DNA from 3 places in the Microbacterium sp. P03 genome. Region 2 is predicted to be linked to each of the others. Evidence: predicted binding sites of a transcription regulator. Region 2 holds the regulator's gene; each other region holds the start of a gene.

Region 1 (10,398 bases), on a different contig from region 2:
GGCGCGGTCGTGGTCGGGGTGTTCGGCGGCGATCGCGACACCGTCCAGGAAGACGCTCGCCGCGTCGATCCGGCCCAGCGACCACTCCACCTGCGCCTGGCGGATCGCGACCGTCGCGGCGTCCGCGCCGGCGTCGCGTGCGCTGCGGTACAGCTCGCGCGCTCGTACGGGGTCGTTCTGCCGAGCGGCGTCGGCGTGGCTCTGCAGCACGCGGGCCACCCGCGGATCGCGCACACCTCCGAGGAGCTGGCGGACGGATGCCTCGTGGGCGGAGTCGCCCGCGACGGTGGCATACAGCGCGATGACCCGATCGAGCGGCAGCGTGGCACGCACCGCCGCGCGGACGGCCGGAACGGGTTGGCCGCTGCGGAGCAGGAGACCAGCCGCGTAGGCCGACCCGAGCAGAGCGTCGTCGGCCGCGACGGACGGGGAGTGATCGTCGGGGGCGGTGCAGACCGCCTCCACCACGGCGCGCGTCGCCGGGTCCAGGGCGCGCAGGCGGTGCGCGATGACGTCCTGCAGCGCATCGCCGATGGCTCCGTGCGCGCCGTCGCCTGCGCACTCCCCGCTGTCATGGACGGACAGCGACTCGGCGACCAGCCACGACATCCCCCCGGTGAGCGCGAGGATGTCGTCGACGCAGGCGCGAGGCATCCGTCGATCCCGTTCCTCCAGATGCACCTGCACATCGCTGCGGGAGATGTGGCCGAGGACGATCGCCGACTGGGCCCGCTCGAGGGTGTCCGCGATCTGCTGCAGGGTCGGCGGAAGCGGCCCGGGTCGGGTGGCGATGACGACAGCCGCCGCCGGATCGCCCGTGCGGCTCTGCACGGCAGCGATTTGGGCGGGGGTGAGCAGGTGGGCATCGTCGATCATCAGCACCGTCGAGGCGGGAACGGCGGCGATGTCCGACTCGCCGCGCGCCAGCGACGTCGCGGTGCCCTGGGCGGTCAGAGCGCGGCGAAGGTGTCGCATCACGCGCGACTTGCCCGAGCCGGCGGGGCCCACCACCAGCGCCCGGGAGGGGGCGGTGCCGGCGGCGATGCCGTCCACGTGAGCGCGGGCCAGACGTGTCCAGAGCAGGGGAGTGTCGGCGATGCGCAGAGCGGTTTCGGTATTCAGGGACATGAGATCACCGGTCCGTTCCGTCGGCGTCGGTGCGGGGGAACACCACGACGACGTCGTTGTCGGGGGCGGGCGTCAGCAGCGGGGACGAGGGGTTCGTCGTGGTGGGTGCGGGATCGGTGTCGGCCGCCTCGTCGGCCGGGTCACCGGCGGCGGGGTCGTCGACGGTCACCGCGGGACTGTCGCTGACGCTCGGCGATGTTCTTTCGGGCGCACCGGAGTCGCCCAGCGTCTGCGAGACGAAGATACCTCCGGCCAGGACGAGGGCCCCGGCCGAGATACCGGCGACGGTGACGATCCGCCCGATCCGCGACGGGCGCTCCCGCACCGCGTCCTCGGGCGCTTCACGGTCTGCCTCGGGCGCCGCAGGCCGATCCGCCGCCGCGTCGCGTGCCGGCCGGCTGCCGCCGAACAGCACACGCCGTTGTCTGGGCGGGCGCGCCGACGTGCCGTGGTGATGGGCAGTGGATCGGTCGGGATCCCCGATCGAGGGGGAGTCTGATGCCGCGTCGCCGGCAGCTTCGCGTGCGGTCGCGATCTCGGCGCACATCCGTGCGGCCCCGAGGGCCATGATCGCCTTGGGGTCGCTGTCGACGGCGATCGGCCGATCGAATCGTTCGGAGAGCAGCTGTGCGATACGCGGGATGCGCGAGGATCCGCCCGTGAGGAGGACCGCCTCGATCTCCGCCGGAGCGACCTGTGAGCCCGCGATCGCCTCGGCGAGAGCATCCACGGTGTCGACGATGCCCGCTTCGATCATGTCCTCGAACTCGGAGCGGGTCAGCCGGACGGTCACCGAGCGTCCGCCGAGCATCACCGGGATGACCGCCTCGGAATCGAACGAGAGCGATTCCTTGGCCTCGATGCACTCGCGCCGGAGGGCAGTGAGGGCCATCCGCGACTCCCGGTCGTCCCCGAGGTCGGCGGCAGTCAGCCCGGCCGCTTGCACCGCGTGCCGGACCACGACGTCGTCGAGATCGGCGCCGCCGAAAGAGGAGAGGCCCTGTGGCTGCCCGAGCACATCCACATGACCGTTCCCGACGCGCAGCACCGCCGCATCGAAGGTGCCCCCGCCCAGGTCGTAGAGCGCGAGGACTCGTTCACGTGCCAGAGGGCGCTCGGCGACGTAGTGACGGGCCGCGGCCTCCGGCTCGGTGAAGAGTACGGCGTCGCGCCATCCTTCGCGTGAGAGGGCGTCCCGGACCAGCTCGCGCCGATAATCGCCCCACCCGAGCGGGACGGTGACGGCCACCCCGGACGGCTCGCGCCCCTCGCGTTCGGACACGGTGTCGACCACCCAGGCGACGGTCCGCGCGTAGAGCTGCTCGGGGGTGAACCGCTGATCGCCCGCGCGGATCGGAACGTCGTCGCCGATGCGACGCGTGAACTCGCGGACGAGTCGCTCGGGTTGCACGATGCCCCGACGGATCGCGGCATCCGAGAACAGCAACTCGCCCTCCGCGACGAAAACGGCCGTCGGAGCGCTGGCGAGGTGCCTGCCGAGCGGGAAGCCATCGACGTGCACGGCGCGATCGGCGCCGTAGCGGGCTGTGGCGGCGGCGGTGCGGCTCATGCCCACATCGACGGCCAGATAGTACGGCGCTGTCATCATCCGACTCCCCAGTCGATCCTGCTCGCAGGCCGGGCGCCACGGGGGCAGCGCCTTTGCCTACACCAGCGATTCGGCGTCGGCGCGGATTCGGATTGGAGTGCGACCGAGATTGGCACTCGCGTTGCATGAGTGCCAGCTGTTCCCTAGACTGGGGTTAGCACTCTCAGGGTGAGGGTGCTAACCAGTCTTAGTTTCCAGGTTTCAAGAAAGAGGTAGACCGTGTCGGTTTCCACTCAGGTTTCCATCAAGCCGCTCGAGGACCGCATCGTCATCCAGCAGGTCGAGGCGGAGCAGACCACGTCCAGCGGTCTTGTGATCCCCGACACCGCCAAGGAGAAGCCCCAGGAGGGCGAGGTCGTGGCCGTCGGCCCCGGTCGCATCGACGACAACGGCAATCGCGTTCCGATCGACGTCGCCGTCGGCGACCGCGTGATCTACAGCAAGTACGGCGGCACCGAGGTCAAGTTCGGCGCGGACGAGTACCTCGTGCTCTCGGCTCGCGACGTGCTGGCGGTCGTCGTCCGCTGATCGGATCTTTTTCGAGAAGGGCCCGGATGCTTCGGCATCCGGGCCCTTCTTTCGTCCTGAAGGCAGACGGGGTATCCGCCGGTGGCAGGATTGCGCGGCTGAACGGCAGGCGACGGATGCCTCGACCCGGCCTCGACGGCGGTCGTGACCCCGCTCGGTCCTAGGGTGGATGAGTGACCTCGAAGAATGCCGAAACCCCCGCCGCGGCATCCGATGTCCCTTCGAACAGCGAGGCGGAGGCCGCACGCCAGCGCACGCTGGGAGGCGTGTATGCGTTCGGCGCCTACCTCCTGTGGGGCTTCCTCCCGCTCTACTTCGTCATCCTCGCGCCGACCGGCCCCTGGGAGCTCGTCGCGTGGCGCATCCTGTTCTCGCTCGTCTTCTGCGTGCTGCTGCTGACGGTGACGCGGGGGTGGGCGGCCCTCGGGCGTATCGTCCGCAACCGCCGCCTGCTGGGCTGGACGGCCGTCGCAGGCGCGCTCATCTACGTCAACTGGCAGGTCTTCATCATCGGCACCCTCAGTGGGCACGTGATCGAGACGAGCCTGGGGTACTTCATCAATCCGATCGTGACGGTGCTGCTCGGGGTGCTCGTGCTCCGCGAGCGCTTGCGCGTTCCCCAGTGGATCGCGATCGGACTGGCCGCTGTCGCGGTGATCGTGATCGTCGTCGGGTACGGCTCCTTCCCGTGGATCGCCCTCTCGCTCGCGTTCTCGTTCGGTCTCTACGGACTGGTGAAGAAGCGGATCGGGCCCGCGGTCGACGCCGTCAGCGGTCTCTCGCTCGAGACGGTGTGGCTCGCCCCGGTGGCCGTGGTGCAGCTCATCGCGGTGAGCGCGACGACGGGCCTGACGATCGGCAACGTCTCCCTCGGGCACACGATCCTGCTCGTCCTGACCGGGGTCGTCACGGCCGTCCCGCTGCTGCTGTTCGCCGCGGGGGCGCGTCGCGTGCCCCTCACCGTCATCGGGCTGCTGCAGTTCATCGCCCCGATCATGCAGTTCATCTTCGGCGCCTTCGTGCAGGGCGAGCCGATGACACCCGAGAGGTGGGTCGGCTTCGGGCTCGTCTGGCTCGCGCTCATCCTGCTGAGCGCGGATTCCGTCATCTTCTCCCGCCGTGCGCGGGGGGCCTCGGACGTCGCCGCCGTCGTGTGAGCAAGCGCGGCTTCCGGATGCCGCGGACCCAGGCCTCATAACGATTTGACGGCGTTACAAACCGTTAACGAACGGCAACATCGCCGAGACCCTACCGCGGTTAGGTTGGGGACACTGGGCAAACGCATAAGTCTGCCCGCGTTTCTACACAGCAAGGAGCACCATGAGCGTTTTTACCCGAGGTAACGCCTCCCGATCCCGCGTCCGAGCGGTGATCGGCGGTCTCGCCATTGCCGGCGTCAGCGCCCTCGTTCTGGCAGGATGCGCGGGCGGAGGCACCGCCGCCGAGCCCTCCTCGTCCGGAGGAGCACCCGCGGAGGACCTCACCCTGAAGATCGGCACCGTCCTGCCGCAGACCGGCAGCCTCGCATTCCTCGGCCCGCCCGAAGAGGCCGGCGTGCAGTTGGCCATCAACGAGGTCAACGAGGCCGCAGCCGGCGTCACCATCGACGCCACCTTCGGCGACTCGGGCGATGCCGACAACAAGGCGTTCGAGACCACCGTCCCGAAGCTGCAGAGCGAAGGCGTCTCGGCCATGATCGGTGCCGCCTCGTCGGGCGTCACCAAGCTCTTCCTCGACAGCAACGTCAGCGAGGGCATCATCACGTTCTCGCCGGCCAACACGTCGCCCGACTTCACGACGTGGGATGACGACAACCTGTACTGGCGCACGGCTCCCAGCGACTTGCTCCAGGGCGAGGTGCTCGGCAACCTGGTCGCCGAGGACGGTCACAAGAACATCGGCATCATCTACCAGAACGACGCTTACGGCACCGGTCTGTACGGCGTCGTGAAGGACGTCTTCGAGTCCACCGGCGGCACCGTCGTGGCCGAGGCCTCCTACAACGACGGCGACGCATCCTTCGACGCCCAGGTGGCGACGATCGCTGCGGCGAAGCCCGACGCGATCGTCCTGATCACGTTCGACCAGTTCGCGACCATCGCGCCGCTGCTGGTCAACGCGGGTGAGGATGCCGCGAACTTCTACCTCGTCGACGGCAACCTCAAGCAGTGGGGTGCAGACGTCAGCGTCAGCCTCGAGGGCGCGAAGGGCACCACGCCCGGCCCGGTCCTCTCGGACGACTTCCAGGAGCGACTGAACACCGCCTGGACGGCTGAGGGCAACGCCGCGCTGGAGGACTTCTCCTACGCAGCCGAGTCCTACGACGCGGTCGTGCTCCTCGCACTGGCTTCGCTGTCGGCCGGGTCGACCGATGCCGCCGACATCGCCGGCAAGCTGCAGGAAGTCTCGGGTGGAACCGGTGACGGCGAGAAGTGCGAGAACTTCGCCGACTGCGCCGCGATCATCAACGCCGGCAACGTGCCCGACTACGACGGATACTCCGGCGGAGTGGCGTTCGACGACGCGGGCGACCCGACGGAGGCCACGATCGGTGTCTTCCAGTACGGTGCCGACAACACGCACACGCGCATCAACTGAGCGCAACCGCATGACGAAGGGCCCCGGAGCGATCCGGGGCCCTTCTGCGTAGCCCGTCCTCGACCGACGTCGAGAGCCGACGAAAAGGAGGAGCGGATGCCTCGGCATCCGCTCCTCCTTTTTCGTCGTGGACCTACTCGTCCTCGGCGCCGAGGGTGCCCAGGTACAGGCCGATGACCTTGGGATCGTTGAGGAGCTCACGACCGGTGCCGTGGTACGCGTCGCGACCCTGGTCCAGGACATAGCCCCGGTCGCAGATCTGCAGACAGCGGCGGGCGTTCTGCTCGACCATGATCGTCGTCACGCCGGCCTTGTTGATGTCGGAGACGCGGATGAACGCATCGTCCTGGCGCACGGGGGAGAGGCCCGCCGACGGCTCGTCGAGCAGCAGCACGGACGGATCCATCATGAGTGCGCGCGACATCGCCACCATCTGACGCTCGCCGCCCGAGAGCGATCCCGCGCGCTGCTTGAGACGCTTGCCCAGCTCGGCGAAGATGCCGGTGACGAACTCCAGACGCTCGGTGTAGATCTTGGGGTTCTGGTAGAGCCCCATCTGCAGGTTCTCCTCGATCGAGAGCGAGGGGAAGACGTTGTTGGTCTGAGGCACGAATGCGACACCGCGCTTCACGAGCTTGTCGGCCTTGAGGCCCACGATGCTCTCGCCCTTCACGGTGATGTCACCGCCCCGCACCTTCACCAGTCCGAAGATCGCCTTGAGGAGCGTCGACTTGCCGGCACCGTTCGGGCCGATGATGCCGATGAGCTCACCCTGGCGGGCGATGAGATTCGTGTTGTTCAGGATGTTGACGCCGGGCAGGTAGCCGGCGACGAGGTCTTTCACCTCGACGACGACGTCGTCCGTCTTGGCCACGGAGCGCACGCCCGCGTGGTCGACCTCGGCGGGTGCTCCCGATCGGGGGGCGGACTCGCTCATTTCGCCTCTTCCTGCTTCGCGTTCGTGCTGCCACCGGCCTCGGCGATGGACTCGCGCTCGGCCTCCTGGATCTCGGCGAGCAGTTGCTGTGCCTCGGCGTCGACGACGCCCTCATGGCGTCCCGTGATGATGCCGAGGTCGACGTCCTGGTGACTGCCCAGGTAGGCGTCGATGACGGCCTTCTCCTGCATCACCATGTCGGGCGGGCCCTCGGCGACGACGCGTCCCTCGGCCATCACGACCACCCAGTCGGCGATGTGGCGCACCATGTGCATGTCGTGCTCGACGAACAGGACCGTCATCCCGAGTCCCTTGAGGTCGAGGATGTGGTCGAGGAGCGATTGCGTCAGGGCGGGGTTGACACCCGCCATGGGCTCGTCGAGCATCACCAGGGTGGGATCGCTCATCAGTGCACGAGCCATCTCGAGCAGCTTCCGCTGACCGCCGGACAGCGAGGCCGCGAAGTCGGCCTCCTTCGCGTCGAGCTTGAACCGACGGAGCAGGTCGCGGGCCTTGTCTTCGATGTCGGTGTCCTGCGCACGCCAGAAGGCGGGGATGAAGCTCGTCCAGAACCGCTCGCCCCGCTGGCCGGTGGCGCCGAGCTTCATGTTCTCCAGGACGGTCAGGAGCGACAGCGCCTTCGTGAGCTGGAAGGTGCGCACCTGGCCCATGCGCGCCACCTTGAAGGCGGGGATGCCCGAGAGGGTCGTGCCGTCGAAGGACCACGTCCCGGTGTTGGGCTTGTCGAATCCGCAGAGCAGATTGAACAGCGTCGTCTTGCCGGCGCCGTTGGGTCCGATGAGCGCGGTGATCGCGCCGCGCGGGATCTCGAGGTGCTCGACGTCGACCGCCGTGAGGCCGCCGAATCGACGCGTCACGTTGTCGACGACCATGATCGGGTCGACTTTCGCGACCCCCGGAGCGGGTGTCCCCTTGGTCAGGCCGGTGGTCTTCGGTCGGCGGATGCTGGCGGTCGAGGTGGGTACGGGGTCGACCCATTCCTCGCCATCTGGGTTACTTGACAAAGGTCATCTCCCTCTTGTCGCCGAGGATTCCCTGCGGGCGGAAGATCACGAGCAGCATCAGGGCGACGCCGACGAGGATGTAGCGCAGCGTACCGGCCTGGATGTCGGTCATGGGCAGGATGCCCTCACTGGCCAGCTGCGGCAGCAGGTTGCCGAGCAGCGCGAGCACCATCCAGAAGATGATCGCCCCGAGCGACGGTCCGAGGATCGTCGCGGCGCCGCCGAGCAGCAGGATGGTCCAGATGAAGAACGTCAGCGACGTCGTGTAGCTGGAGGGGACGACCGCGGAGGGGAGGACGTAGACGATTCCACCCATCGCGCCGATGACGCCACCCACGACGAGGGCTTGCATCTTGTACGCGAACACGTTCTTGCCGAGCGAGCGGACGGCGTCCTCGTCTTCGCGGATGCCCTTCAGGACGCGACCCCACGGGCTGCGCATGAGCGACCAGACCAGCAGGACGGCGATCACCAGCATCCCCAGTCCGAACACCCGCGTCCACAGCACCGTCTCGTTGGACTCCCACGGGCCGAAGCCGTACGTGCCCGGGGGGAACGGGTTGGCGGCGCGGAAACCGGCGTGGTAGCCGCCGAGGCCGTCGGCGGAGTTGGTCCACTTGTCGAAGACCTGCGTCGTGAAGAGTAGACGCACGATCTCGGCCGCGGCGATCGTCACGATCGCGAGGTAGTCGGCGCGCAGCCTCAGCGTCGGGATTCCCAGGATGATCGCGAACAACGCGGCCAGGATCAGTCCGATGATCATGCCGAGCCACCAGGGCCAGCCGAAGCTCAGCACCGAGATGGCGTAGCCGTAGCCGCCGAGGGCCATGAAGCCCGCCATACCGAAGTTGAGCAGCCCGGCATAGCCGAAGTGCACGGCGAGGCCGGTCGCAGCGAGCGCGTAGGCGATCGTCACGGGGCTCAGCAGATAGCCGAGCGTGTTCGAGAGAATTGATCCCCAATCCATGGCCGCTAACCTAATCTCTCTCTACGGCCCAGCAGACCCTGTGGTCTGACGAGCAGAATCAGAATCAGCACGACGAGCGCGCCGGCGTACTTCAGGTCGGAGGGAATGAACAGCGTCGAGGTCTCCACGACGATGCCGACGATGAGGGATCCGAGAAGAGCGCCGAATGCCGTTCCCAGCCCGCCGAGGGTGATCGCCGCGAAGATGAGCAGCAGCATCTGCGTGCCCATGTCCCACTTCACGCCGGGGCGGAAGTAAGCCCAGAGGATGCCCGAGAGCCCGGCGAGGATGCCGGCGAGCACCCAGACGATGCGCACGACGCGATCGACGTTGATTCCGGATGCCGAGGCCAGCTGAGGATTGTCCGAGATGGCACGCGTCGCCTTGCCCACCCGTGTGCGCAGCAGGAAGTAGGCGACGCCGAGGATGACGACGATGCTCACGCCCATGCTCACCAGGTCGATGTAGGACAGCGAGATCGGGCCGAACTGGATCGGCGCGGGGCTCGCGCCGGGCAGCTGATAGGTCTTGCCTCCGACGAAGAACTGGTAGAGGTACCGCAGGGCCAGGGACAGGCCGATGCTGACGATCATCAGCTGGACGACGCCGATGCCTCGTCGCCGGAGGGGTCGCCACAGTCCCGCGTCGAGCGCCAGCCCCAGCACACCGCCCAAGATCACGGCGATGATGATCCCCAGCCAGAAGGGCATGGCCCAGAACGAGGTGAGCACGAGCGCACTCAGCGCGCCGAAGGTCACCATCTCGCCGTGCGCGAAGTTCGAGAGCCCCGTGGTGCCGTAGATGAGCGACGCCCCCATCGCCGCCAGGGCGAGGAGCAGACCGAAGTTGAGGCCGTTGATGAGGCGCACTGCCAGTTGATCGACGAAGGATTGCGTGACGCGCTCCCCCTCACCGAGGAAGAGATTGACGATCTTCGACCCGGTCAGGCCGAACTCCACCTCCTGCGAGGCGGAATCCCCGTCGACGATCACGCCGTCGGGCAGCGTCGACTCGTCGACCGTCAGCGTGTAGGTCTCCTTCTCGGGGACGTACAGACGCCAGCGACCGTCCGTGTCGGTGACGGTCTTCGCCTCGAACCCGCCGCCGGAGATGGTCAGCGTGACGTCGGGCACGCCCTTCTCGTCGAAGGTGATGACGCCGCCGAAGTAGTAGTCCGTCGCCTCCTGGTCGCCGCCCGGTGTGTCCGGCGCCGCGGCGTACGCGCCGGGGGCGCTCATGAACATCATCGCTGCGGCGAGCAGCGCGCCGAACAGCGCGACCAACCATGGTTGGACCCGCCGAACGCGTGTAGTCGAAGGACTCACGAAACCTCCCAGTCCGCCGTCCGCGCACCGAGCTTCGGGTCGCGGCAGCGCCGATCACGACGGTACGAGCGTAATGTGTCCAACTTGTTTCGCCTACAACACTCTTGTGATTCCGCGCGGCGCGTCGCGGAAGGAGCGCACGGCCCCCTCGAGCTCCCTCGCACGGAATGAATCCGGGGCCGCGCGCCTTAGAATCTGTATCGGAGCGGGCGACCGCACCGGCCGTCGTCGTCCACTCGAGCAAGGCGCCGCGCGCGCAGGAGAACCCACATGGAGCAGCA
Region 2 (10,398 bases):
GGTGCGCAGCACCGCATCGCCGATGCGCACGCCGCGGGCGCCGGCGGTCTCGAGCGCGGAGAGCTCCTCCGGAGCGATTCCGCCCTCGGGCCCGACGACGAGGACGATGTCGCGCTCGTCCGCGCCGTCGAAGTCCATCGAAGTGAGGGCGCGGGAGGCCGTGGGCTCCAGCACGAGGACTCGCGCCGTCTCGGCGCGGGCCACGAGCTGCTTCGTGGTCGAAAGCGGCGCGACCTCGGGCACCCACGCGCGATGCGCCTGCTTGGCCGCCTCGCGCACGATGCTCGCCCATCGCACCCGACCCTTCTCGGCCTTTCCCACCTCCCACCGCGCGACGCTGCGCGCGGCCTGCCACGGGACGATCTCGTCGACACCGAGCTCGGTGGCGGCCTGGACGGCAAGCTCGTCGCGGTCGCCCTTCGCCAGCGCCTGCACGAGCACGATGCGCGGCGCGGAGGGCGAGGCATCCGTCCGCTCCGCGATGCGGACGATGACCTCGCGCGGTGAGACCGACTCGCATGCGCCGGTCAGCCACGCACCCCGACCGTCGCCGACGGTCACCTCCTCGCCGACGCGCACCCGACGCACAGCGGCGGCATGGTGCGCCTCGGCACCCGTCAGCGCGACGACATCGCCGGGGCGGGCCGTCGTGACCGTGTCGAGGAGGAAGTGCAGAACCATGCGGTCAGCCGCGGAAGCGATCGCGCAGCTTGGCGAACAGCCCCTGGTGGAACTCCGACAGGTGCGGCGCCGGGGCCTTGAGCTTCTTCGCGAAGTCCTCGATCATCGCGCGCTGCCTCGCGTCGAGGCGCGACGGCGTCACCACGTGCACGCCGACCTTGAGGTCGCCCCGCTGGCTTCCTCGCAGCGGAGTGATGCCGCGGCCCTTGATCGTGAGCACGTCGCCGCCCTGAACCCCCGCGCGCAGCTCGAGCTCGACGGGGCCGTCCAGCGACTCGATCGTCGTGGTCGTGCCGAGGATGGCATCGGGCATCGACACCTCGAGCGTGGCGAGCAGGTCGTCGCCGTCTCGGCTGAAGACCTCGTGCGGCGTGACCGTCACCTCGAGGTAGAGGTCGCCGTTGGGCCCCCCGGCCGGCCCGACCTCACCCGATCCGGGCAGTTGCAGGCGCAGGCCGGTCTCGACGCCCGCCGGGATGTCGATCGACACGGTACGGCGCGAGCGCACGCGACCCTGCCCCTGGCAGGTGGCGCACGGATACGGGATCGTCGTGCCGTATCCCTGGCACGAACCGCAGGGCTGGCTGGTGACGACGTTGCCGAGCAGGCTTCGGACGGTGCGCTGCACCTGACCCGCACCGTGGCAGATGTCGCATGTGACGGGCGAGGTTCCCGGCTGGCAGCACGACCCCTGGCACGTCTCGCAGAGCACGGCGGTGTCGACATCGATGTCGCGGTGGACGCCGAAGACGATGTCCTCCAGGCCCAGGGTGACGCGGACGAGGGCGTCCTGACCTCGCTCGCGCCGCGAGCGAGGTCGCCCGGAGCGCTGACCCCCGGCCGCGCCGAAGAAGGTCTCGAAGATGTCGCCGAAGCCGCCGAACCCGCCCGCCGCGCCCCCACCTCCGCCGAACGGCGACGAGTCGCCGCCCATGTCGTAGCGACGACGCTGCTCGGGGTCGTTGAGCACGTCGTAGGCGTGGGTCACGAGTTTGAACCGCTCGGATGCCTCGGGGCTCGGGTTCACGTCGGGGTGGAGCTCGCGCGCCAGCCGGCGGTACGCCTTCTTGATCTCCTCGGGGGTCGCCTCGCGCGAGACACCGAGGACTTCGTAGTGGTCAGCCACAATCGCCTTCCTGCCCGCGCAGGACGCGGGGATCGTTCGTCACGGATGCTGCTCAGCGAGCGTTGTCGTCGTCTTCGAGCATCCGGGTGAGATAGCCGGCGACGGCTCGTACCGCCGCAAGATTGGTCGGGTAGTCCATGCGCGTGGGACCCATGAGTCCGACGCGTGCGTTTCCTCGGGCGGAGTCGTAGCCGCTGGCGAGCACGGAAGCCTCGGAGAGCCCGAAGGACTCGTTCTCGCGCCCGATGCTGGCCGCGAGGCCGTGCTCGTCCGCGGTCATCTCCGCCATCAGGCGCAACAGCGTGACCTGCTCCTCGATCGCCTCCAGCAGCGGGTAGATGCTGCCGCGGAAATCGGACTCGCGCCGCGCCAGATTCGCCGCACCGGCCATGACGAGGCGATCCTGACGGAACTCGTCGAGCTCCTCGGCCACGACGGCCGCGATCACCCGGGCCGCCGAGTCGGTCGCGAGGGGCCCCAGCGTCTCTTCGGCCAGCATCTCCCCCACGCGGTGCGCGGCGTCGCGTACGGATCGTCCGACGACGAGGTCGGCGATGCCGCGGCGCAGCCGCGCGATGTCGGCCTCGTCGAACTCCTCCCGCACGAACGCGAGTCGCTGCGACACCCGTCCGGTGTCGGTCACGACGATCACGAGCATGCGCCCGGCGCCGAGTGCGACGAGCTCCACATGGGAGACACTCGCCCGCGCGAAGGAGGGATACTGCACGATGGCGACCTGACCGGTGAGCTGCGTCAGGGCGCGCACGGTACGCGACAACAGGTCGTCCAGGTCGGTCGGACCCTCGAGGAACGAGGCGATCGCCGCGCGCTGCGCCGGGGTGAGCGGACGGAGCTCGGCGAGATGATCGACGAAGACGCGATAGCCCTTGTCGGTGGGTACGCGTCCCGACGAGGTGTGCGGAGCGGTGATCAGCTCTTCGTCCTCGAGCAGCGCCATGTCGTTGCGGATCGTCGCGGCGGAGACGCCGAACGAATGCCGGTCGACGATGGCCTTGCTGCCGACGGGCTCATGGGTGTCGACGTAGTCCTGCACGATCGCCCGGAGGACCTGCAGTCCGCGCTCACTGACCATGTCATCCCCTCCCGCCTGGCACTCGCATGTCTGGAGTGCCAATTCTATCGGATCGCCCGGGCAACGGATGGGAGGCGCGTCAGTCCGTCAGCGCCCGCACCACGGCGTCGGCGAGGAGCCGCCCGCGGAGGGTGAGGACGATGCGTCCGTGCACGGCGTCGGCGCCGTCGATGAGTCCATCCGCGATGAGCGCGGCCACGGCATGACGCCCCTCGCCGAGCAGATCCGCGATCGGCAGCCCCTCGCGGATGCGGGAGCGCAGCAGGACGTCCTCGAGCGACCGGGCGGCGGCATCCGGCTGCTCCCTCCCCGCGGCGGGCGATTCGCCTGCCGCCAGCCGCTGCGCGTACGCCGCGGGATGCTTGACGTTCCAGAAGCGCGTACCGGCGATATGGCTGTGCGCGCCGGGACCGAATCCCCACCAGTCCGCACCCCGCCAGTAGGCGAGATTGTGGCGCGACCGGTGGCGCTCGCCCGTCGACCAGTTCGACACTTCGTACCAGTCGTAGCCCGCCGCCCCCAGCAGCTCGTCGGCGAGCTCGTACATGTCGGCCTGCAGGTCGTCGTCGGGTGCGGGCACCTCTCCGCGTCGGATCTGGCGGGCGAGCTTGGTGCCGTCCTCGATGATGAGGGCGTAGGCCGAGATGTGATCGGGTTCGTGCGCGAGGGCCGTCTCGAGCGAGTGGCGCCAGTCGGCGAGGCTCTCGCCGGGTGCGCCGTAGATGAGGTCGAGGCTGACGTCGAGGCCGGCGGTGCGGGCGAACTGGACCGCTGTCGTCACGTTGTCGGGATCGTGGGTGCGGTCGAGGGCCGCCAGCACGTGCGGCACCGAGGACTGCATCCCGATGGACATGCGCGTCACGCCGGCGGCCGCGAGATCGGATGCCACGCCCGGAGTGACCGTGTCGGGATTGGCCTCGACCGTCACCTCGGCACCGGCGACGAGCCCGAACCGATCGCGGACCGCCTCGAGCATGCGCGCGAGGTCGCCCGCCGGCAGCAGCGTCGGCGTCCCGCCCCCGAAGAACACCGTCGTGGCGGGCCGCAGCCCCCCGGCCTCGACCAGCACCTCTGCGGCCAGGTCGACCTCGCGAAGGACGACGTCGGCGTACTCGTCTTGGCGTGCACCCTGCAGTTCGGTCGAGGTGTAGGTGTTGAAGTCGCAGTAGCCGCAGCGGACGCGACAGAACGGCACGTGCAGGTAGACGCCGAAGTCGGTGTCTGCATCGATGCGCGTGCCGGACGGCAGCCGGCCGTCGGCGGGTGCGGGATCGCCGAGCGGAAGAGCGGAGCCCATCAGCCGGGCGTCGTGTACAGCGGGGAGATCGCCCGGAGGTAGCGGGTGAACAGGGCCTTGCGCCGCCGCCGCGTGAGAGCGGGGAACAGCTTGTAGGCCAGCGCGATCGGCGCGTCGAAAGCCCGCACGGTGAACCACACCTCGTCGTTGCCGCGCCACTCGATCATGAACGACTCCTCGCCGCTGACCACCGAGCTGCCCACGGTGCCGAGGGCGAATCCGACTCTGCGCGGTTCCTCCACGGCGAAGATCACCCGCAGCTCGGCGTCGACGCGCTGACCGCCGATGCGCCCGCGGAGGTGCACGGTCGAACCCGCACCGACGTAAGGTGTGCCGTCGGCGTCGAAGCGCTGCTCGACCTCGAGGCGACTGGGAGCGGTCGGATTGCCCTCGTCGTCGAAACTGACACCCGAGTACATCGGACCGGCGGCGGGCCGCACGTCCTTCAGCTCGAGACCGCCACCGCGTTGCGCATCCCACGACAGCAGCGCCTCGCTGGCGGTGGTGAACCGCTGCTCACCACTGCCGATCCGCCACGACTCCTCCGCGGGGAGGCTGCGCTCGGGCGGGTACTGCATGAGGTCGGGGGCCTGCGTCGCCCCGACCGCGGCGTAATCGACGGTCTCGTCTCGAAAGGTCCCACGGCGCATCGGCGAAGCCTACTTTCCGTCCTTCTTCTCCGTGTCGCCCGACAGGGCGGCGATGAACGCCTCCTGCGGCACCTCGACGCGGCCGACCATCTTCATGCGCTTCTTGCCTTCCTTCTGCTTCTCCAGAAGTTTGCGCTTTCGGCTGATGTCACCGCCGTAGCATTTCGCGAGCACGTCCTTGCGCATCGCCCGTATCGACTCGCGGGCGATGATGCGTGCGCCGATCGCGGCCTGGATCGGCACCTCGAACTGCTGACGCGGGATGAGCTTTTTGAGGCGCTCGGTCATGAGCACGCCGTAGGCGTACGCCTTCTCCCGGTGCACGATCGCACTGAAGGCGTCGACCGGCTCGCCCTGCAGCAGGATGTCGACCTTCACGAGGTCCGCCTCCTGATCGCCGCTGGGCTCGTAGTCCAGCGACGCGTAGCCGGCGGTCTTTGACTTCAGATGGTCGAAGAAGTCGAAGACGATCTCACCGAGGGGCATCGTGTAGCGGATCTCGACCCGGTCTTCGCCGAGGTATTCCATGCCGAGGAGCGTGCCACGCCGCGACTGGCACAGTTCCATGATGGTGCCGACGTAGTCCTTGGGTGCGAGGATCGCGGCCTTGACCATCGGCTCGGTGACGCTGGAGATCTTCGTGCCGGACGGGAACTCGCTCGGGTTCGTGACGGTGAAGGACTTCTTGTCGTCCGTGATGACTTCATAGGTCACGGACGGGGCGGTCGAGATGAGATCGAGCCCGAATTCGCGCTCCAGACGCTCGGTCACGATCTCCAGATGAAGAAGCCCGAGGAAGCCGCAGCGGAACCCGAATCCGAGGGCGACCGACGTCTCGGGCTCGTAGTTGAGCGAAGCATCCGAGAGCTTCAGCTTGTCGAGGGCCTCGCGGAGGATCGGGTAGTCGCTGCCGTCGATGGGGTACAGACCCGAGAACACCATCGGCTTGGGGTCGGTGTAGCCGGGCAGCGCCTGCTTCGACGGCTTCGCGGCGCTCGTCACGGTGTCGCCGACTTTGGACTGGCGGACGTCTTTCACACCGGTGATGAGGTAGCCGACCTCGCCGACACCCAGCCCCTTGGTGGGGGTCGGCTCGGGCGAGGAGACGCCGATCTCGAGCAGTTCGTGGACGGCACGGGTCGACATCATCTGGATGCGCTCGCGCGGGTTGAGCGATCCGTCGATCATGCGCACATAGGTGATGACGCCGCGATAGGAGTCGTAGACCGAGTCGAAGATCATGGCCCGGGTCGGGGCATCCGGGTCACCCCGCGGCGACGGGATCTGCTGGACGACGTGGTCGAGCAGTTCCTCGACGCCCATGCCCGTCTTGCCGCTCACGCGGAGTACGTCCTCAGGCTCGCCGCCGATGAGGCTGGCGAGCTCCCGTGCGTATTTCTCGGGGTCGGCGGCGGGCAGGTCGATCTTGTTGAGGACCGGGATGATCTGCAGATCGTTCTCGAGCGCGAGGTAGAGGTTGGCCAGTGTCTGCGCCTCGATCCCCTGTGCGGCATCGACCAGCAGGATCGCGCCCTCGCAGGCGGCCAGCGATCGACTCACCTCGTAGGTGAAGTCGACGTGACCGGGGGTGTCGATCATGTTCAGTGCGTAAGTGTTGCCGTCGACCTCCCACGGCATGCGCACCGCCTGCGACTTGATCGTGATGCCGCGCTCGCGTTCGATGTCCATGCGGTCCAGGTACTGCGCGCGCATGTCTCGGTCGGAGACGACGCCGGTGATCTGCAGCATGCGGTCGGCGAGCGTCGACTTGCCGTGGTCGATGTGAGCGATGATGCAGAAGTTGCGGAGCTGCGCGGGCGGCGTCGCGGACGGCTGGAGGGGCGTGAGGGCGCGAGGTGACATGTCCTGTCGATTCTACGCGGCGGGATGCCACGGCACGGTGCGGCCGCGTCGACATGACATTCGCGTGACGTTCACGTGTCGTTCCGCAGGTCCCCTTGCGCGAACGACGAGGCTCGGAGAGAGTCGTCTGCGGGGAGACGACTGGGGTCCGAAATCCGAAAGTACAACGACGTCGCGTTCGTGACGTCCTCATGAAGCCGTCGCTATGAAGGAGCCTTCGTCCGTGCATCCCCCCACCAATCCCTTTTCCGTGCGCGATCCTCGAGCCGGGCGGCGGTGGACGGCGGGACTCGCTCTCGGCGCGCTCATCGTGACCGGGCTGGTCGCCCCGACCGCGGCTTCCGCGGCGGTCTCGCCCGACGCGGACGTCGTGATCACCGAGGTCTACGGCGGCGGCGGCAACTCCGGGGGCGCGTTCAACCGCGACTTCATCGAGCTGCGCAACGTCGGCACCGAGTCGGCATCCCTGTCGTCGTGGAGCGTGCAGTACGCCTCGACGGCCGGCTCGTCGTGGCAGCTCACGGCCCTCACCGGCGTGACCCTGCCGGCGGGAGCATCGCTGCTGATCGGCGAGGGCGTCGGCGCCAACACCGCCCTGCCCGCCTTCTCCCCTGACGTCGAAGGCACCATCCCGCTGAGCGGAAGCGGCGGCAAGGTCGCCCTCGTCTCCGATCAGGTCGCGCTCTCCGGCAACGCCGGCCTCGCTGCCGCCCCTCAGGTCGTGGACTACGTGGGCTGGGGCGCCGCCACCGACTTCGCCGGTTCGGCCGCCGCCCCCGGTACCGGCAACGCGACGTCGATCTCCCGCAGCGCCGCGGCGGCGAACACCGCGGACAACGCGGCGGACTTCACCGCCGGTGCCCCCACGCCCCAGGGGATCGGGGCCGACCCGGATCCCGACCCCGAACCTGAGCCGACCGATCCGGTGACCATCGCCGAGATCCAGGGCACCGGCGCCGCATCGCCGTACGTCGGGGAGACCGTCACCACGAGCGGAGTCGTGACGGCCTCCTACCCCTCGGGCGGCTTCAACGGCTACGTCATCCAGACTCCGGGTACGGGCGGCGCGATCGACCTCGCCACGCACACCGCCTCGGACGCCGTCTTCATCTACTCCCCCGCCGCGACCGAGGTGGCGGTCGGCGACACCGTCCAGCTCACGGGAGCGGTCAGCGAGTTCAACGGACTCACCGAGATCACGGTCGCCGCGGGTGCAGCGACGAAGATCGCGGATGCCGCGGCCCCGGTCGCCGCGACGGTGGCGTGGCCGAGCGCCGACGTCCAGCGCGAGTCGCTCGAATCGATGCTCATCGCCCCGCAGGGCACGTACACCGTGAGCAACACCTACTCCACCAACCAGTACGGGGAGGTGGGACTCGCGTTCGGCGACCAGCCCCTGCGGCAGCCGACCGACGTCGCGCGTCCGGGCACCGCGGAGGCCGCCGCAGTGGCCGCCGACAACGCCGCACGCGCCGTGGTGCTCGATGACGGAGCATCCGTGAACTTCCTGTCCGCGGCGAACAGCGCGCTCACTCCCCCGTACGTCTCGCTCGTCGAGCCGCTCGTCGTGGGCGCGACCGCGAGCTTCACGGCGCCGGTGATCGTCGATCAGCGCAATGGCGTGTGGAAGTTCAACCCGACCGCGCCTGTGGCGGGCGACGGCAGCGGCGTCGACGGGGTGCAGTTCTCCAACCCGCGCACGTCAGCGCCCGCGGCGGTCGGCGGCGACGTGTCGGTGGCCTCATTCAACGTCCTCAACTACTTCACGACACTCGGCACCGACAGCGCCACGTGCACGGCGTATCGTGACCGCACGGGTGACGGCCTGTCCGTCAGCGGCGGCTGCGACCAGCGCGGAGCGTGGGACAGCGGGGACCTCGAGCGCCAGCAGCAGAAGATTGTCGCAGCCATCAACGCCCTCGACGCCGACGTGGTCGGGCTCATGGAGATCGAGAACTCCGCCGCGCTCGGCGAGGCGCCCGATGAGGCGACCGCGACTCTCGTGGCCGCCCTCAATGCCGCCGCCGGGGCGCCCCGGTGGGCGTTCATCCCGTCCTCGACGGATCTTCCCGACGCGTCGGAGCAGGACGTCATCACCAACGCGATCATCTACCAGCCGGCGGCGGCGACGCCGGTCGGGGCATCCCGGGCCCTCGGAACGCAGTCCGCCGACGATCAGGCCTTCGGCAACGCGCGGGAGCCCATCGCCCAGGTCTTCCGGCCGGCGACGGGCGGCGAGCGCTTCCTCTTCGCCGTGAACCACTTCAAGTCGAAGGGGTCGGCCGGCCCGTGGGCGGGCGACGCCGACACGGGCGACGGGCAGGGCGCGTCCAACGAATCACGGGTGCGTCAGGCCACGGCGCTCAGGGACTGGATCGCGTCGATCCAGGGCGATGTGTCGTCGGTGTTCCTCGCGGGTGACTTCAACTCGTACGGCCGCGAGGACCCGCTGCAGGTCCTGTACGACGCCGGCTACGTCGACGCCGAGCAGTCGCTCGGGATCGAGTCGTCGTCGTACTCGTTCTCGGGTCTGTCGGGCTCGCTGGACCACATCCTCATGAGCGCGGACGCGCGCGAGCGCGCCACCGGGGGCGACATCTGGAACATCAACTCCGGCGAATCGGTGGCACTGGAGTACAGCCGCTACAACGTGCACGGAACGCTGTTCTCAGCGCCCGACCCGTATCGCTCCTCCGACCATGACCCCGTGAAGGTCGGCGTCGCGGCGGGTGTCGACGAGCGCATCGTGACGAAGACGGCCTTGATCGCCCTTCCCCCCGTGCACATCAACCGGCTGCTGCCGGCGACGCTCGTCGCCGCCGTCAGCGGCGCACGCGGACTCACCGGCACGGTGGAATTCCGCGAGGGCGACACGGTGATCGGCTCGACGGCGGTCACGAAGGGGGTTGCGATCCTGCGGCTGCCCTCGAACCTCACCCGGGGAACACACCGTTACACGGCCACGTTCGTTCCGACCGACGCGAACACGACCATCGGCTCGAGCAGCTCGTCCGCCCGCGTGACGGTCCTGTTCTAGCAGGCCCGCGTCAGGGTCGTCCCCGCGCCTGGACGACCGTGCTCTCGTACGCTGGAGAGCATGGTCGTCCAGGTCGTCCTCGTTCACGGCATCCGCACATCGGCGAGCATGTGGCGCACCCAGGTCGAGTACCTCTCCGCGCGCGGCAACCCGGTGACCGCCGTCGACCTCCCCGGCCACGGCACGCGCATGGCGGAGGAGTTCACCCTCGAGGGGGCGTTCTCGACCATCGACGAGGCGGTGCGGCGCGCCGCCTCCGAGGGGCCCGTGCTGCTGGCCGCGCACTCGATGGGCGGGCTGCTGTCGATCGAGTACGTGGGTCGGGAGGACCCGCCGCCGGTCGCGGGCTTCATCGCGGCATCCTGCACCGCCATTCCGCGGGGTGTCGGACTCGCCACGTACCGGATGCTCGCGCGTCGGTTCGACTCCTTGCCCGACCGCGGGATGTGGCTGACCGAGCGGATGCTGGCGCGCACCCTGCCCGAGGAGACCCGTGCCGACTTCGGGGCGGGCGGGTATGCCTTCGACGCGCAGGATGTCGCACTGCAGAGCCTGTCCGTGCTCGACCTGCTCGCCGCTCTTCGCCGCATCGACGTGCCGCTCTGGTTCGTCAACGGGCAGTTCGACCAGTTGCGGGCGAACGAGCGACTC
Region 3 (10,398 bases), 820 kb from region 2:
TTCACCGTCGGCTACTGACGCCCAGGGCGCGCCGGCGCGGCGACTCAGACCAGATCGCGCCAGTCGACGCCCTCGTCGTCGTCGTCGAGAACCGGCTCTTCGTCATCGGAACCCGTCGTGATCATCGGGATCGACATCGTCTCGGTGGGTGGGCCCATGACGGTCGCCTCGTCGCGACGGTGTCGCAGCACATCGTCGATGTACGACGTGAGCACTTCGGCCAGGGGTACGGCGCGTCCTCGAGCCTGCGACATGTACCACCGGTGCTCGAGCACCTGGTGGTACACCTCGGCGGGCTCGAGCTTCGCACGCAGGTCGAAGGGGATCGCCTTGACCACGGGTTCGAATGCGCGGGTGAGCCATTCGTGGGCCACCATCTCCTCGTCGGAGCCGAGCCGTGAGATGCGCGCGCGGAACTCGTCGAGGTCGTTCAGCAGCCGTCTGGCCTGGTTCTCCTCGACGTCGAGCCCGGTCAGTCGGATGAGTCGACGCTGGTGGTGCCCGGCGTCGACCACCTTGGGCTGGATCGACACGCGCGTTCCGTCGGCGGTCGACTGGATCGACATCTCGTCGATGTCGAAGCCGAGTCCGTTCAGCCGCTGGATGCGCTCGGTGATGCGCCAGGCCTCGTCCGACGCGAACGTCTCCTGATCCGTCAGCGCCGCCCAGAGCGATGCGTAGGACGACATGATCCCGTCGGCGATGGCGACTGCGTCGACTCCGCCCTCGAGTCGTCCGCCCGCCTCGAGGTCCATGATCTCCCCGGCGATGTTGGTGCGGGCGATGTCGAGGTCGTGAGCACGCTGCCCGGGCGTGAGGCCGCCTTCGTGCAGCTCCCCAGTCTCGGCGTCGACGAGGTAGGCCGCGAACGCGCCTGCGTCTCGGCGGAACAGGGTGTTGGAGAGCGACACGTCGCCCCAGAAGAAGCCCACGTTGTGAAGTCGTACGAGAAGAGCGGCGAGGGCGTCGACCAGACGGGTCGCCGTGTCGGGCCGGAGCACCTGGGTGAACAGCGCGCGATACGGGAGGGAGAATTTCAGGTGCGCCGTCACCAGCGCTGCGGGCAGCACCGTCCCCGCGGCATCCGTCCGTCCTGCGATCACGGCGATGCGTTCGACGCACGGAACATCCAGTCGAGCGAGGTTGCCGAGCATGTCGTACTCGCGACGTGCCATCTCCTCGGTCGTTTCCTTCACCGCGATGACCCGTCCGGCGAGGCTCGAGAAGCGCACGAGGTGGCGGGAGAGTCCCTTCGGCAGGAAGACGATCTCGCTCGACGGCCATTCGCCGAGGGGGGTGGGCCAGGGGAGCGTCAGCAGGTCCGGATCGAAGGAACTCGCGGTGATGCTCAGTGCGTCAGGTGACATGCTTCTTCCCGTTAACCGGCAACGGCGCGAGTGGGTCTGTGACCCACCCGCGCCGTTGCCGTCGATCGAATATCAGGCCGCGGCGATCGCCCGGTCGGTCAGACGCTCGCCCGACTCGGCGTCGAACACGTGGACGTGTCCGGGCACGGCGGCCAGGATGACCGTGTCACCGGCGTTCGGGTGACGACGACCGTCGACGCGCGCGACGATGTCGGTGCGCTTGCCGTTCAGCTCTGCGTGACCATACAGGTAGCCGTCGGCGCCGAGCTCCTCGACGAGGTCGACGACCACGCTGAGACCCTTGCCGTCAGCCGGGCCGACGACGATGTCCTCGGGGCGCACACCGATCGTGACCTCGGAGCCGTTGGCCTTGCCGAGCACGTCCGCCTCGATGGGCACGTTGCCGTTGCCGAAGACGACGCCACCCTCGGTGAGGGCTGCGGGGAACAGGTTCATCGCCGGCGAGCCGATGAAGCCGGCGACGAAGACGTTGCGCGGCTTCTCGTACAGGTCGCGGGGCGTTCCGACCTGCTGGAGGAGACCGTCCTTGAGCACGGCGATGCGGTCACCCATGGTGAGCGCCTCGGTCTGGTCGTGCGTGACGTAGACGGTCGTGACACCGAGGCGGCGCTGCAGCGATGCGATCTGCGTGCGGGTCTGCACGCGGAGCTTGGCATCGAGGTTCGACAGGGGCTCGTCCATGAGGAACACCTGCGGCTGGCGGACGATGGCGCGACCCATGGCGACACGCTGACGCTGGCCACCCGAGAGGGCCTTCGGCTTGCGGGTCAGGTACTCCTCGAGGTCGAGCAGCTTGGCGGCTTCGAGCACGCGGGAGGCACGCTCTTCCTTGCCCACGCCGGCGATCTTCAAGGCGAAGCCCATGTTCTCTGCCACTGTCATGTGCGGGTACAGCGCGTAGTTCTGGAAGACCATCGCGATGTCGCGATCCTTCGGGGGGATGTCGGTGACATCGCGGTCGCCGATGAGGATGCGACCGGAGTTGACCTCCTCGAGACCTGCGAGCATGCGCAGCGAGGTGGACTTTCCGCAGCCGGACGGGCCGACGAGCACCAGGAACTCGCCATCGGCGACTTCGAGGCTGAGCTTGTCCACCGCGGCACGCGTGCCTCCGGGGTACAGGCGGGTTGCGTTGTCGAATGTGACGGACGCCATGATTGTTCTCCTTCACCGGCAGGTACGTGCCGGACGATCCGTAGTGAGGATGAGCGGACCGCAGCCCGCACGCCCATCATTGGACGCTCGATCATTATGGCACGGCAGCCTGACAAGCCGCCGGGCGGATCCGCGGCTTTTCCCGCGGGAGCGTCTGGGCATTTCCCAGATTGCCTGGTTAGCATCGGAGAGACCGCCTCACCCATGCGGCCCGCCGGAATACCGGCCCATTTCTCCAAGAGGTTCCATGTCGAGCGACGATCCCACAGATGTGCCCGTCCCCAGCGACCGCCGTGACGCGGTGCGCGAGAAGGCGCAGCAGCTGCAGGCCAAGCAGTCCCGAGCGCGTCTGCTCGGCCGGGCCTCGCTGATCATCGGGGTGGTCGCCGTCGTCGCGGTGGCGGCGGTCGTCGTCTCGTGGGCGTTCTCATCCGCGAGCTCGCAGCCCGTGCTGCAGCCCGTCAGCGGCTCCGGCGACGGTTTCGCCGTGACATCCGTGGCCGGCGTCACGACGAGCGTGGGGGGTGGCGCACCCGCCGCCGGTGAGACGCCGACGCCGACGCCCACTCCGGCCGCTGCGGAGGCCACCGCCGAGGCCACCCCTGCACCGACGGCCACCCGCGGCATGGTCGACATCCGCGTGTACGTCGACTACCTGTCCGTCGGATCGAAGGAGTTCCAGGCGGCCAACGTGCAGCAGCTGGCCAAATGGGTGGGGCAGGATGCCGCCACCCTGACGTACTACCCGGTCGCGATGCTCTCGGCGAAGTCGAACGGCACGAAGTACTCCCTGCGTGCCGCCAGTGCGGCTGCCTGCGTCGCCACCCACGCGCCCGACACGTTCTTCGCCTACAACAACGCTCTGCTCGCAGGACAGCCGGACGTCGACTCCGACGGGCCGACCGACCAGGATCTGGCGACGCTCGCCATCGCGAGCGGAATCAGTTCCGACAAGGCGAAGGACGTGCAGAAGTGCATCGAGGACGAGGCCTACGCCGTGTGGGCCCGGAACGCCACCGATCGCGCGCTCGACGGACTGCCCGACACCGATGACATCTCTTTGACGGGTACCCCTACCGTCCTCGTGAACGGTACGCCCTACGTGGGAGCGCTCAACGATCCGAAGGAGTTCGCGCAGTTCGTCCTCACGATCGCGAGCGACTCGTACTACAGCACCCCGACGCCGACCCCGTCGGTCTCGCCGACAGCAACGCCCACCCCGTCGAGCTGAGCCCCTTTCGGGGCGGAGCGTCGCGGACCGTTAGACTCGGTCCTCTGCCGACTTGGCGCAATTGGTAGCGCACCATACTTGTAATATGGGGGTTACGGGTTCAAGTCCCGTAGTCGGCTCCACATCGATGCGGTGTATCGCTCCTGCTCTGCGGGACGCTTGTCAATACCCGTGAGATAAATCCGACGATTGCCTACCGTGAGCGCACCGGTCGCCTTCCCCCGAGGCGCCGGCAGAGTCAGCAGACGATCCCTCGTCGGTTGATCGGCCACGTCGGGTCGCCGCTCAGCCTGCGGACTCCGGTCCGTCTTGCATGTCGTCTGGGTGAGCCGACGCGCAGGACGGACCGTCCTCCCGATGCGACGACGCGATGCCGCCTCATCTTCGGCTCAGCGTTTCCCCAGGGTGTGACAACGACCGGTCTTGTTCGCTATATTTCCATTCAGCTGACTGGAACTGGGGATGTCAGCCGATATGGGGGTATCTCGTGCGCGCGAAAGCTGACACGAACATCAAACTGGGGTCGTGGCGACGCGGAGCCGAACGGCCGCTCTGGACGTCGCCCGAGCCGGGGATGCACACCGGAACGCTGTCCGGAAAGGTCATCGGGCATGTGGTGGCGGCCGAGGGCGGATACATCGCCTTCAGCCGGGAACCGGCGACGCTCGGGTGGTTCGCCACGTTGGGCGCCGCACAGGACGCCGCCGTCGCCAGCGCATAGGCGGCCGCACGGCAGGATGGGGTGGTGCCCACCGCCGTCCGCCATCCCGCCTGGCTCGCCGTTGCGGGTGCGGTGCTCATCGGAGTGCTCACGGCCGCGCAGGCGCGGGTGAACGGTCAGCTGGGGCTCCGCCTCGGCGATGGCTTCGTGGCGGCGGCCATCTCGTTCGGGTCGGGGCTGGTCATCGTGGCCGTCCTGTCGGCCCTTCTTCCGGAGGGCAGGGCGGGCCTGCAGCGTCTCGTCGCGGGTGTCCGCGCCCGCAGCATCCCCTCGTGGATGCTGGCCGGAGGCGCGGCCGGCGCCTTCACGGTCGCGACGCAGGGCCTCACCGTCGGCGTCATCGGGGTATCGCTGTTCACCGTCGGCTACGTCGCGGGTCAGGTCGTCTGCAGCCTGACCCTGGACCGTCTCGGCTACGGACCCGGAGGAGCGGTGGCCGTCACCCTCCCACGCGTCGTCGGGGGAGGGCTCGCCCTGGTCGCGGTGGCCATCTCGCTCGCCGGCGGAGCGGGTGACGCGGTGCCCGTCTGGATGCTGGTGCTGCCGTTCCTCGTCGGGGCAGGTGTCGCCTGGCAGCAGGCCACGAACGGGCGACTTCGCGCCCGTGTGGGTACCGCGATCACGGCCACGTTCGTGAACTTCCTCGGCGGAACAGTGATCCTCGTCGTCGTGGCGGTGATCCACGTGGCCGTGGTCGGCCCGCCGCGCGCGCTCCCCGCGGAACCGTGGATCTACACCGGGGGTGCCCTGGGCGTCGTCTACATCTTCCTGTCAGCCGCCCTGGTCGCATACACCGGAGTTCTGCTGCTCGCCCTCGGAATCGTCGTCGGCCAGCTGTTCACCGCGGTGGTGCTCGACGCCGTCTGGCCGGCCGTGGCGAGCCCTGGACTCGTCACCGAGATCGCCATGGTCTCCGTTGCCCTGGTGGGCGTGGTCGTCGCCGCCGTCCCCTGGCGCCGAGCGCGGCGGCGGTGACGGAGACGTCAGTCGTGCGGCATCCGCGACAGGAACTGATGCGGGTCGACGGTCTTGCGGCGACCCTCCCGCTTCATCGGCGGCTTGCCGCCGACGTACAGCCAGCCGAGGAGCTTCTCGTGCTTCTTCAAGCCGTGGGCCTTCGCGACGGCCTTGGAGCGGGTGTGATGGCCGGAGCGCCAGAACACGCCCCATCCCGCCTCGTCCAGCAGGAGGCTCAGCATGTGCGCGACGCCCGAAGGCACCGTCTCCTGCTCCCACTCGGGCACCTTGTCGGTGCGGCGGTAGCTGCCGACCACTGCGATCAGCAGCGGTGCCCGAAGGGGCTTGGTGGATGCACCCTTGCGGCCCTCCGCCTTGTTCATCGCGCGTCCGAGGCGGTCGCGGTCGGCCCCGCGCAGCTCGATGAGGCGCCACGGCTTCATCGACGAATGATCGGCGACACGACCGGCCGCGGCGACGAAGGTCGCGAGCTCATCGCTCGTGGGCGCAGCATCCGTCACCTTCGACCAGGAGCGACGGTTCCGCATCGCCTCCAGAGCACTGCTCACGCGGACTCTTCCGGCGCGAAGTCGAGCGACAGCGAGTTCATGCAGTAGCGGTCGCCGGTGGGCGTGCCGACGCCGTCGGGGAAGACATGGCCGAGATGCGAACCGCAGTTCGCGCAGCGCACCTCGGTGCGCAGCATCCCGTGCGAGTGGTCCTCGATCAGTTCGACCGCCTCGGGCCGGACCGATTCGTAGAAGCTCGGCCACCCGCAGTGCGAGTCGAACTTCGTGCCGCTCTGGAAGAGTTCGGCATGGCAGGCCGCGCAGGTGTACAGGCCCGCCCGCCCCTCGTCGAGCAGCTCGCCCGTCCAGGCGCGCTCCGTTCCCGCTTGGCGCAGCACGGCATACTGCTCCGGGCTGAGCTCCGCCCGCCACTGGTCATCGCTCTTGTTCACCGAATAAGCCATCACGTCTCCTTCTGACACTCCATTCAACCCGACGCGCGGCAGGTCTCGGGCGCGCTCGCTCGGCATCGCCGGTGAGAATGGACAGATGAAGACGGATGCCGCGGCCGACGTCGCCGCCCGTTACGAGCGATTCGCTCAGGCGGAGGCACCCGGCCGGTCCGAGCTGTATGCGCAGTGGGCGGACGGCGTCGCCCGGGATGTCGACGTACAGCGGATCATCGCCCGGATCGCGCCGACACACCGGCAGCCGCCGCTCGTGTTCGCGGTGTCGCGCCTGCTCGGTGCACCGGAACAGGAATACGCGGCCTGGGCGGAGTGGCTGCGCCGGCACGCAGACGCCCTGATCGCGGAATGCGGTCGCCGCAGCCTCCAGACGAACGAGCCGCTCCGGTGCGCGGCGCTCCTCCCCGCCCTCGCCGCGATCGACGGTCCGCTGGCGCTCCTCGAGATCGGGGCCAGCGCGGGACTCTGCCTCTACCCCGACCGCTATTCGTACCGCTACACCGCTTCCGAGCGGGGATCGGCCGTCACCTGCCTCGACCCGCCCGACGGAGCGTCGAGCGTGACGCTGGAGTGCGACCTGCGCGGGGATCGGCTGCCGACGCTGCGCATGCCCGAGGTGGTCTGGCGGGCCGGCATCGACCTCCATCCCCTCGACGCCGCGGATGCCGCGGACCGCCGCTTCCTCACGACCCTGGCGTGGCCCGGCGAACAGGGGAGAGCAGCCCGCATCGACGCCGCGCTCGAGGTCGCGGCATCCGACCCGCCCCTGCTGGTGCGGGGTGATGCCACCGACCGTGCGGTGCTGGAGGCGGTCGCCGAGCAGGCTCCTCGACAGGCGACGCTGGTGATCACCACCCCGGGGGTGCTCCCGCACATCCCCCGCGAGGGACGGGGAAGACTGATCGACGCCGTTCGCTCCCTGCCCGCGCGGTGGGTGACGATCGACCCGCCGACCCTCCACTCCGAGTGGCATCCGGCGATCGATGCGTCGCGCTGTCACGGGTTCGTCCTGGGCCTCGACGGTGTGCCGCTCGCCGCGGTCGACCCACTCGGCGGGTTCGTGGAGTGGCGCGCGTGATCGGAGGGCGCTCCGGTCTACCGTGAAGACGTGCCCCTCACCGACCGCGATCGCGCCATGCTCGACTTCGAGGCCGCCTGGACGCGGCACGCGGGCGCCAAGGAAGAGGCGATCCGGGCGGAGCTGCAGCTCTCGCCGGCTCGGTACTACCAGCTGCTCGGCCGCCTGCTCGACACCGCCGACGCCCTCGAGTACGACCCGATGCTGGTCAAGCGCCTGCGGCGCATCCGGCAGAACCGGCACGACGCGGGCGTCGCGCGAACCGCGCTCGGTGGCGCCCCCGCCTCGCGGCACGGCTGATCGGGCGCGCAGGCACGGCCCGGTAGCATCGGGGGGTGTCGAAATCGCCCTACCCCAAGGACCGCTTCGATGACCTTCCCTCGGACTCGGGGCGCGTCGGTGCGCATCGGGCCGAGAACCCGCACATGCGCGGATGGGTGGTCTTCCTCTGGGCCGCCGTCGCCACGGTCGTGCTCATCGCGCTGGGCATCTTCGGAACACTGCTCGCGTCGGGCAGGGTCACGCTGTTCCCGACCCCCGCGCCGACGGTCGCTCCGCTGCCCTCGGTCACCCCGGTGATCGATACGACGTACTCCGTCATCGTGCTCAATGCCACCGGCGAAGACGGACTGGCCACGACCATGAAGGACACGATCGTCGCCGCCGGGTGGCCGGGCGACGCGGTGCAGGCCAGCTCGGCATCCACGACGGACTTCCCCACCACGACCATCTACTACGCCTTCCCGTCGGACGAGGCCGCCGCGGCGGGTCTCGCACAGGTCATCGGCGGCGCGGTGCTCGAGCAGAGTGCCGCCTACCAGCCGCTGGATGATGCGGGCACCGGCGACGTCGACGAGAGCCAGGCCAAGCAGCTCGCGGTGGTCATCGGCCTCGACCGCTCTTCGAACCCGCCGAGCGTCACGCCCACGCCCTGATCCACCGGCCGGATGCGGTCGGTGTTTCGCGGCGGTAAACAGTTCGATGCACGCGTGTCAACAGTGCCCGGACCGGCCGTTTCGGCGCGGAATCCCGCCATACGATGACCCTGTCGCACAGCAACAGGAGATTCGCATGACCCAGGGCACCGTCAAGTGGTTCAACGCCGAGAAGGGCTTCGGCTTCATCACCGTGGCCGATGGCCAGGACGTCTTCGTGCACTACTCGAACATCGACATGTCGGGGTTCCGAGTGCTCGAGGAAGGACAGGCCGTCGAGTTCACCGTCGGCGCCGGCCAGAAGGGCCCGCAGGCCGAGTCCGTCCGCGTCGTCTGATCGGCCGCACCCCGTCTTCGAGGGATGGATGCTGCGCCCTGCGTCGTCCGACACGCCGGGAGGCGGCATCCTCTCCCGTGGCTTGCACTCGCACTGGTCGAGTGCCAGAATGGAATTAGCACTCGGGTCATCTGAGTGCTAAAGACCATTCGCTACGTCCGGACCTCAGAGGTCCGGGAGGGACGACATACACATGGCAAAGATCATCGCTTTCGACGAAGAGGCCCGTCGCGGTCTCGAGCGTGGCCTGAACATCCTGGCTGACGCCGTCAAGGTGACGCTCGGCCCCCGCGGTCGCAACGTCGTGCTCGAGAAGAAGTGGGGCGCCCCCACGATCACGAACGACGGCGTCTCGATCGCCAAGGAGATCGAGCTCGACGACCCGTTCGAGAAGATCGGCGCGGAGCTCGTGAAAGAGGTCGCCAAGAAGACGGACGACGTCGCCGGTGACGGAACCACGACCGCTACCGTGCTCGCCCAGGCGCTCGTCAAGGAAGGCCTGCGCAACGTCGCGGCCGGCGCCGATCCCATCTCGCTGAAGAAGGGCATCGAGAAGGCCGTCAAGGCCATCTCGGACGAACTGCTCGCCAGCGCCAAAGAGGTCGAGACCAAGGAAGAGATCGCCGCGACCGCGTCGATCTCGGCCGCTGACCCCACGATCGGCGAGCTCATCGCCGAGGCCATCGACAAGGTCGGCAAGGAAGGCGTCGTCACCGTCGAGGAGTCGAACACCTTCGGCACCGAGCTGGAGCTCACCGAGGGCATGCGCTTCGACAAGGGGTACATCAACCCCTACTTCGTCACCGACCCGGAGCGTCAGGAAGCGGTCTTCGAAGACCCCTACATCCTGATCGCCAACCAGAAGATCTCGAACATCAAGGACCTTCTGCCGATCGTCGACAAGGTGATCCAGGAGGGCAAGGAACTCCTCATCATCGCCGAGGACGTCGAGGGCGAAGCTCTTGCGACGCTGGTGCTCAACAAGATCCGCGGCATCTTCAAGTCGGCTGCCGTCAAGGCGCCCGGCTTCGGCGACCGCCGCAAGGCGCAGCTGCAGGACATCGCGATCCTCACCGGAGGCCAGGTCATCACCGAAGAGGTGGGCCTCAAGCTCGAGAACGCCACGGTCGACCTGCTCGGCCGTGCTCGCAAGGTCATCATCACCAAGGATGAGACGACCATCATCGAGGGTGCCGGCGAGGCGTCGCTGATCGAAGGTCGCGTGACCCAGATCCGTCGCGAGATCGAGAACACCGACAGCGACTATGACCGCGAAAAGCTCCAGGAGCGTCTGGCCAAGCTCGCCGGTGGGGTCGCCGTCATCAAGGCCGGCGCAGCGACCGAGGTCGAGCTCAAGGAGCGCAAGCACCGCATCGAGGACGCCGTCCGCAACGCGAAGGCTGCCGTCGAAGAGGGCATCGTCGCCGGTGGTGGCGTCGCGCTCATCCAGGCAGGCAAGGTCGTCTTCGCCAAGCTGGAGCTCACGGGTGACGAGGCGACCGGCGCGAACATCGTCAAGGTCGCCATCGAGGCGCCCCTGAAGCAGATCGCTCTGAACGCGGGCCTCGAGCCCGGTGTCGTCGCGAACACCGTCGCAGGTCTGCCCATCGGTCACGGCCT

The links. The regulator HrcA, encoded in region 2, represses chaperone genes, less so after heat shock. The targets are predictions, from matches to a motif close to TTNGCACTCGNNNNNNNCGAGTGCNAA.
Region 1: a site for HrcA is predicted at 2,847-2,873, ahead of groES (co-chaperone GroES). Genes of this name have one in related genera too.
Region 3: a site for HrcA is predicted at 8,894-8,920, ahead of groL (chaperonin GroEL). Genes of this name have one in related genera too.

The regions. Positions count from the first base shown of each region.
Region 1 is NZ_JBIGIM010000002.1:53,101-63,498, forward strand. It holds gene ACFXOO_RS07550 (LuxR C-terminal-related transcriptional regulator) at 1-1,128, opposite strand, end outside; gene ACFXOO_RS07555 (Hsp70 family protein) at 1,133-2,737, opposite strand; gene groES (co-chaperone GroES) at 2,957-3,265, shown strand; gene rarD (EamA family transporter RarD) at 3,439-4,422, shown strand; gene ACFXOO_RS07570 (ABC transporter substrate-binding protein) at 4,586-5,863, shown strand; gene ACFXOO_RS07575 (ABC transporter ATP-binding protein) at 5,997-6,800, opposite strand; gene ACFXOO_RS07580 (ABC transporter ATP-binding protein) at 6,797-7,693, opposite strand; gene ACFXOO_RS07585 (branched-chain amino acid ABC transporter permease) at 7,815-8,792, opposite strand; gene ACFXOO_RS07590 (branched-chain amino acid ABC transporter permease) at 8,798-10,030, opposite strand; gene guaB (IMP dehydrogenase) at 10,388-10,398, shown strand, end outside.
Region 2 is NZ_JBIGIM010000001.1:1,422,285-1,432,682, forward strand. It holds gene ACFXOO_RS06870 (16S rRNA (uracil(1498)-N(3))-methyltransferase) at 1-681, opposite strand, end outside; gene dnaJ (molecular chaperone DnaJ) at 686-1,807, opposite strand; gene hrcA (heat-inducible transcriptional repressor HrcA) at 1,860-2,900, opposite strand; gene hemW (radical SAM family heme chaperone HemW) at 2,980-4,197, opposite strand; gene ACFXOO_RS06890 (DUF1990 family protein) at 4,197-4,847, opposite strand; gene lepA (translation elongation factor 4) at 4,857-6,710, opposite strand; gene ACFXOO_RS06900 (ExeM/NucH family extracellular endonuclease) at 6,916-9,747, shown strand; gene ACFXOO_RS06905 (alpha/beta fold hydrolase) at 9,808-10,398, shown strand, end outside.
Region 3 is NZ_JBIGIM010000001.1:597,643-608,040, forward strand. It holds gene ACFXOO_RS02865 (NAD(P)-dependent oxidoreductase) at 1-18, shown strand, start outside; gene ACFXOO_RS02870 (DUF4032 domain-containing protein) at 45-1,367, opposite strand; gene ACFXOO_RS02875 (ABC transporter ATP-binding protein) at 1,440-2,543, opposite strand; gene ACFXOO_RS02880 (DsbA family protein) at 2,791-3,774, shown strand; tRNA gene ACFXOO_RS02885 (tRNA-Thr) at 3,821-3,896, shown strand; gene ACFXOO_RS02890 (hypothetical protein) at 4,262-4,495, shown strand; gene ACFXOO_RS02895 (DMT family transporter) at 4,520-5,470, shown strand; gene ACFXOO_RS02900 (nitroreductase family protein) at 5,479-6,000, opposite strand; gene msrB (peptide-methionine (R)-S-oxide reductase MsrB) at 6,018-6,425, opposite strand; gene ACFXOO_RS02910 (DUF2332 family protein) at 6,511-7,506, shown strand; gene ACFXOO_RS02915 (DUF3263 domain-containing protein) at 7,537-7,806, shown strand; gene ACFXOO_RS02920 (LytR C-terminal domain-containing protein) at 7,842-8,441, shown strand; gene ACFXOO_RS02925 (cold-shock protein) at 8,578-8,778, shown strand; gene groL (chaperonin GroEL) at 8,972-10,398, shown strand, end outside.